Linked DNA regions of Saccharibacillus brassicae. The protein of the gene in region 1 interacts with the protein of each later gene in a pairwise test. Links are inferred from orthologs where the notes say so. Each region holds a gene or a part of one and is shown in the gene's direction. Other genes may lie near its edges. The genes, in order: FFV09_RS24190 and ftsZ.

Region 1 (3,301 bases):
GTCTCTGTGTGCTTCTGTATATATTGTTAAGCACACTGTACCCGAATTTGGGCGCCCCGTCAAGAAAACCCGGGTGAACAAAGTCTTTTTTTCGTCAAAAAAACCGTCCTCCCGGCATGAAGCCGCAAAGGACGGTCGAAATGTTCGATGAACGGTAATGCCGATACGATCGGATTACCGGCTTGCGGATTTTCGGACGGCGTGCTGCAAAGCCAACCCGAAAATCCCGCTGCGGCGCAAACCGCACAAAACGTTACTCAGGAAGCGGACGAGTTGAGCTTGCCCATCTCGTGTTCGACTACCAGCGTCAATTCTTCCTCGTACCCGCCCATGATGTGATACTTCCGAACATATTCCTTGACGAACTTCTTCGGATCGCTCGGGCGAAAAATACGAGTCATTTCCCGCAGACTTTCCTTGACTTCGTTATGACCTTTGGTCGCCATCATAATTCCCTCCCGGAACGTTTTTCGTTATCGAGAATGTCAAAAAAATCTGCTGCCGACAGACGCCCCTTGAGGTGATCGCCTTGTCCGCCGCGCTCCGTTGTCTTGCAAAAAGACAAACGCGCGCCGCCTTTCAAAAAAAACATCTACCTGTTGTGTTACATACCCGACGAAATGCCGACTGAATCACTTCCGGTTTGCCCTTCCTTCTCTCTCTTTGGCCGGATGCGACTCTCCTCCAAACGAAAAACGAAGACTGATAAACAGATTGTAAGCAGATGCTTACTTACAAGTATAACATTTTTCGACGAAATGGGGTAAGAATCGCCCGGCTGCCCAAAAAATAAAGGCAGGCGCGGCCGGCCCGTATTCCGCCTTATTGTGTAGACGCAATCGACGCGAAAAAGTTGCTGGTTCGCCCGCGCGCCCCGAGCTTCCGTTTCATTCGCTCCCCGCGCCGAATCTTGGTATGATAAGCCTATCACGCAAAAACCAGGGAGGAACCCATGCAACCGCAGGAACCCAACGTCCTGATCCTGTACGCCAGCTATGGCGACGGACATTACCAGGCCACGAAAGCGCTAGAGAAAAGCCTGCACGACCGGGGCATTCGCAAAGTCAAAATGCTGGATCTGATGGCCGAAGCGCACCCGAGGCTCAACGATCTCACCCGGTTCGTCTACATGCAGAGCTACCGTACCCTTCCCGGCCTGTACGGCCTCGTATACAATATGACCAAAGACATGAAGTCGGACAAACCGTTCGCGCATATCCTGCATGCGTTCGGCACCCGGCGTCTGGAAGAATATCTGAAAAAAGAACGCCCCGGCCTCGTCATCCATACGTTCCCGCAGATGGTCATGCCCAAGCTTCGCCGCAAGATCGGACTCGACATTCCGATCGTCAACGTCGTCACCGACTTCGACCTGCACGGCCGCTGGCTGCACCCCGACGTGGACCGCTTCTACGTCGCCACCGAAGAGATGCGCCGCGAAGCCGCCCTGATCGGCATCGACCCGAACCGCATTACGGTGAGCGGCATTCCGATCAAGGAAGGGTTCGGGGCGGTGGAGGAAGTGGGAAGCGACGTGGGGATGGCGGCGGATGCGGGCTGGGTGGAGCGCGAGGCGCAGGATGGAGCGCAAAGCCAAGCGGATGCGGAGCCGGCTCGCAGCGGCGCGGATGCGATGGCGCGCGGCGGATTCGCCGCGGAGCCCGGCAGCCAGCCGGCGGAAAGCGGCCTGGCCGACTCGCTCCGCGCATCCGGGTCGATTCTCCCGGACGCCGCTGCCGCGGCAAAGCCGTTCTCTTACGCCGCGGCGCGTGCGCTGCGGGCCGGCGAGCCGCCGGTTCCGGGCGTCCGGCTTGATCCGGCGCGCAAGACCGTGCTGCTCATGGCCGGCGCCTATGGCGTCATGCTCGGCCTGCGCCGCGTCTGCGACCTGCTGCTGGAGCAGGGCGACATCCAGGTCGTCGTCGTATGCGGACGCAACGAAGAGATGCGCGCCGGCCTTGCGCAGCAGTACGCGAACGTCGATCGCATTCAGGTGCTTGGCTTTACCGACCGCGTCGCGTCGCTTATGCGCATGAGCGACGGCATCGTCACCAAGCCCGGCGGCATCACGCTCGCCGAGTCGCTCGCCTGCCGGCTCCCGATCTTCCTGTTCCGGCCCGTGCCGGGACAGGAACGGGGCAACGCCGTGTACCTCGCCGAGCAGGGCGCCGCGTTCATCTCCCGCAGCGCCGACGAGCTGGCCCGTCAGATCGCCGACCTGCTCGGCGATCCGCGGAAGCTGACCGCCGCCCGCGAACGATCCGCCGCGCTCGGCAACGCAAATGCCGCCGGCGAGATCGCCGACGACCTGATCACGCGCTATCTGAGCGTGAGATCGGCCGAGATTCCCGGCTGATCGGGCGGTGGCCAAGCGATTTTCCCAAACTTCCCTGCGGACGTCCAAATGACCGGGCTTGCCGGTTATTTCGTTAGCTGCCGGCATCGCTTTAAGTAACTGTATTCTCCGGTTATCCCGCTTTTTATTGATCCCGTTTCGAATAACTGCCTAGATCCAACTATTCCGTATGCTCTCGGGGGCAGCTCCGAAATAACTGCGTCAGGCCACTTATTTTCCACATAAGTGGCCTTTTTTTCGGGAAACAGGCCAATTAAATGGATCTGGGCAGTTATTACGCTAAAAAGACTAAATTCACGCGAAATAGTTGGATCTACGCAGCTATTTTGCTTAAACGCTCCTCTTCTTGTTCCTCTTCTTGTTCCTCTTCTCGTTCAAGCGTCTATTCACCCGTTCACCCCTCCACCTGCCCACTCTTCCCTCTTCCCTCTTCCCTCTTCCCTCTTCCCTCTTCCCTAAACAGAATCCACTCCCGTCCCCACGGACGGAAAACGCCAAAAAAACGCCAAACCCAAAGCAAAAAAGCCCCTCCCTTTATTAAGGGAAAGGCTTTTTTTCGAATCCGCTCCACTCACCCAAACTCTCCGCTCACACGAGCTTATACACCCGGCCCTCGTAAGGACGCAGAGTCAGGTCGTAGACGTCTTCGTCTTCGAGCGGCTCGTAGTTGGCGATCAGCAGCTCGGGCTTCAGGGCGCGCAGGTCTTCCGGCCATTCGAACGAAGGCGTGCCGCTGAAGAAGTTCAAGATGACGAGCAGCTTCTCGTCTTCCCATGTGCGCACGAAAGCGTAGATTTCCTCGTGCAGCGGCAGCAGCAGTTTGTAGTCGCCGTAGACGAGCACCTCGTGCTTCTTGCGCAGGGCGATCAATTTGCGGTAATGGTGGAAAATCGAATCCGGGTCTTTGCGCGCGGCTTCGACGTTGATCTTGGCGTAATTCGGATT
Region 2 (3,190 bases), 2.6 Mb from region 1 along the record:
TACATAACCTTTTGCGCTGCGTGGAGAAAGCCGACCTCAAGGTGAAAGAACTGGTGCTGATTTCCCTCGGGGCCGGCCAGCTGGCGCTTACCAAGGACGAGAAGACGATGCGTACGGCACTGATCGATATCGGAGCCGGCCAGGCGACCATTTCCGTCTTCGAAAGCGGCCATCTTACGGCCGTCTCGACGATTCCGGTCGGAGGCGAATACGTCACGAACGATATCGCTTACGGACTGCGCACGGTGACCGATCAGGCCGAGAAGGTCAAGCTGAAGTACGGATGCGCTATGATGGCGGATGCGGCGGCTGACGTCGTATTCAAGGTCAACCGGATCGGCAGCACGATCGAGAAGGAATATACGCAGGAAGACCTGGCTGCGATCATCGAGCCGCGGGTGCAGGAGATTTTCCAGCTTATTCATCAGGAGATTCAGCGCATGGGTTATCCGGACATTCCGGGCGGCTACGTGCTGAGCGGCGGAACGGTCGCGATGCCGGGGGTTCTGCAAGTTGCCCAAAGCGAACTGTCGGCGTCTGTCCGTCTTGCCGTGCCGGATTACATCGGCGTGCGGGACCCGGCCTTTACGAGCGGGATCGGCATTTTGTACAGCGTCATTCGGAAAAATCGCGGCAGAGGAAACGCAGCGCCGGGCAAGAAACCCGTCAATCGACCTAAATCCAATCCCGCACCGGAGACGACCCAGAAAACCGGTTTCCTAGAAAAGCTCAAAAATATGTTTAGCGAATTTATTTAAGTCACACAAAAACGAGCCCATCCAAGGAAAACGAGGGGGAGATGGAGGAATATGTTGGAATTCGATTTCGAAATGGAAAGCCTGGCGCGTATTAAAGTCATCGGCGTAGGCGGCGGAGGCAGCAATGCCGTCAACCGGATGATCGAGAACGGCGTTCAAGGCGTGGAGTTTATTACGGTCAACACGGATGCCCAGGCACTTCACCTGGCTAAGTCGGAACACAAGCTGCAGATCGGCGACAAGCTGACAAGAGGTCTTGGCGCGGGTGCCAATCCGGACGTCGGCAAGAAGGCGGCGGAAGAATCCCGCGAACTGATCAGCAATACGCTCAAAGGAGCGGATATGGTGTTCGTTACCGCCGGCATGGGCGGCGGCACGGGCACGGGCGCAGCTCCGGTTATCGCGGAGATCGCGCGCGAATGCGGTGCTTTGACGGTGGGGGTCGTCACGCGTCCGTTCACGTTCGAAGGCCGCAAGCGCGCTGCGCAGGCCGAACTCGGCATTGAAGCGCTCAAAGAAAAAGTCGATACGCTGATCGTCATTCCGAACGATCGCCTGCTTGAGATCGTCGACAAGAAGACCCCGATGCTGGAAGCGTTCCGCGAAGCGGACAACGTCCTGCGTCAGGCTGTTCAGGGCATTTCCGACCTGATCGCCGTTCCGGGTCTGATCAACCTCGACTTTGCGGACGTCAAGACGATCATGACCGAGCGCGGTTCCGCGCTGATGGGCATCGGCGAAGCGGCCGGCGAGAACCGTGCGGCGGACGCCGCGCGCAAAGCGATCATGAGCCCGCTGCTCGAGACGTCGATCGAAGGCGCCCGCGGCGTCATCATGAACATCACGGGCGGTTCGAACCTCTCGCTGTACGAAGTCAACGAAGCGGCCGAAATCGTCATCGAAGCTTCCGATCCGGAAGTGAACATGATCTTCGGTGCCATCATCGACGAGACGATGAAAGAAGAGATCAAAGTGACCGTTATCGCGACCGGCTTCGAACACAAGCCTGCGCCGATGAAGCCTCTGATCCGTCGTCCGGCGGCCCAGCAGCCCGAAGGCGGTCAACCCGACCGTCCTCAGCCGCAGCAGCCGCAGCGTCCCGCTTTCGAGCCTCAGGCCGGAGGCGACCAGCTGGATATTCCGACGTTCCTGCGGAACCGCTCGCGCCAGAACAACGACTAACAAGGATTGCGACTTACGAAAGATCCGCTTTCGCTATACGGAAGCGGATCTTTTTTTCAACATACGGATACGGGGCTATACGCTGTGCGTATTCGGCAAGGAGGAATCGATTAGATGACGAGCATGACGGAACCTTTCGTTCGCCGGACGGCGGACAACGGGGCGGAAGTATTCGATATCGCTCCGTGGCAGCGGTTCGACGGCTTGAGCGCGGGCTTCACGGGTCGCGGAGGCGGCGTCAGCGAGGGCTTCCGCGCCAGCCTCAACTGCGCGCTGCACGTCGGCGACGATCCGGCTCACGTAGCGGAGAATCGGTCGCGGGTCGCGGAAGCGGCCGGTTTCCGGTTCGAAGACTGGACGAGCGGCGAACAGGTGCATCTGGCCGAGATCGCTATTGTGACGGAAGAAGACCGCGGCCGGGGCCGGTCGGACCGCGACAGCGCGTTTCCCGATACGGATGGCCTGCTGACGAACGTGCCGGGCATTCTGCTGACTTCGTTCTACGCCGACTGCACTCCGCTGTACGTGTTCGATCCGGTACGGCAGGTGATCGGCCTTGCGCATGCGGGCTGGAAAGGCACGGTCGCCGGGATCGGCCGGCGGCTGGTCGAGCGCATGGGCGAGCAGTACGGCAGCCGGCCCGACGACGTTCTGGCGGCGATCGGTCCCTGCATCGGGGAACGCCGCTACGAGGTGGACGAAGCGGTGCTTGGGCAGGTCGGCGTTTTGCTGGAAAAGGAGTCGGGTAATGGTTCTCGTTCGCTGTCTGACTTTTCCGAAGATTTGGGCGGAGGCAAAGCGCTGCTTAACTTGAAAGAATTGAATCGACACCTTATGATAAGAGCAGGATTACGTCCGGAAAACGTGCTGCGCACGCAGTGGTGCACGGGCAGCCGGACCGATTTGTTCTTTTCGCATCGACAGGAAAAAGGACAGACCGGCCGAATGGCGAGCTGGATCGGATTACGAGAAGGAGGCACGCTCCGGTGACTTTACAGCAGCGGATCGCGCATGTGAACGAGAAGGTGGCCGAAGCCTGCGCGCGCGCGGGCCGATCGCCGGAAGAAGTGAACATTGTAGCGGTAACGAAGTACGTCTCGACGGAAAAAACGGCGCAGGTGTTCGACAGCGGCATTCGCCATATCGGCGAAAACCGCTGGCAAAACGCCAAACCGAAATGGGAAGCGCTCGGCAGCCAGGGCACGTGGCATTTTATCGGCCAGCTGCAGAGCAATAAAGTAAAAGACGTG

What was found.
Region 2: the proteins of FFV09_RS24190 (region 1) and ftsZ interact in binary tests that used the Bacillus subtilis proteins (3 or more experiments, as listed by UniProt). The link is inferred for Saccharibacillus brassicae from one-to-one orthologs.

Annotation. Positions count from the first base shown.
Region 1 is NZ_CP041217.1:3,312,882-3,316,182, reverse strand. Bases 174-3,154 are described here. They hold FFV09_RS24190 (MGDG synthase family glycosyltransferase), read left to right. Parts: upstream 174-952; coding sequence 953-2,356; downstream 2,357-3,154. Other genes in these bases: FFV09_RS13735 (glycoside hydrolase family 13 protein), read right to left, coding at 2,945-3,154; FFV09_RS13750 (hypothetical protein), read right to left, coding at 258-446. Outside these bases: more of FFV09_RS13735, read right to left, coding at 3,155-3,301. UniProt on the Bacillus subtilis protein: Processive glucosyltransferase involved in the biosynthesis of both the bilayer- and non-bilayer-forming membrane glucolipids.
Region 2 is NZ_CP041217.1:697,177-700,366, reverse strand. Bases 5-2,874 are described here. They hold ftsZ (cell division protein FtsZ), read left to right. Parts: upstream 5-809; coding sequence 810-1,940; downstream 1,941-2,874. Other genes in these bases: pgeF (peptidoglycan editing factor PgeF), read left to right, coding at 2,055-2,874; ftsA (cell division protein FtsA), read left to right, coding at 5-758. Outside these bases: more of ftsA, read left to right, coding at 1-4; more of pgeF, read left to right, coding at 2,875-2,930; FFV09_RS02755 (YggS family pyridoxal phosphate-dependent enzyme), read left to right, coding at 2,927-3,190. UniProt on the Bacillus subtilis protein: Essential cell division protein that forms a contractile ring structure (Z ring) at the future cell division site. The regulation of the ring assembly controls the timing and the location of cell division.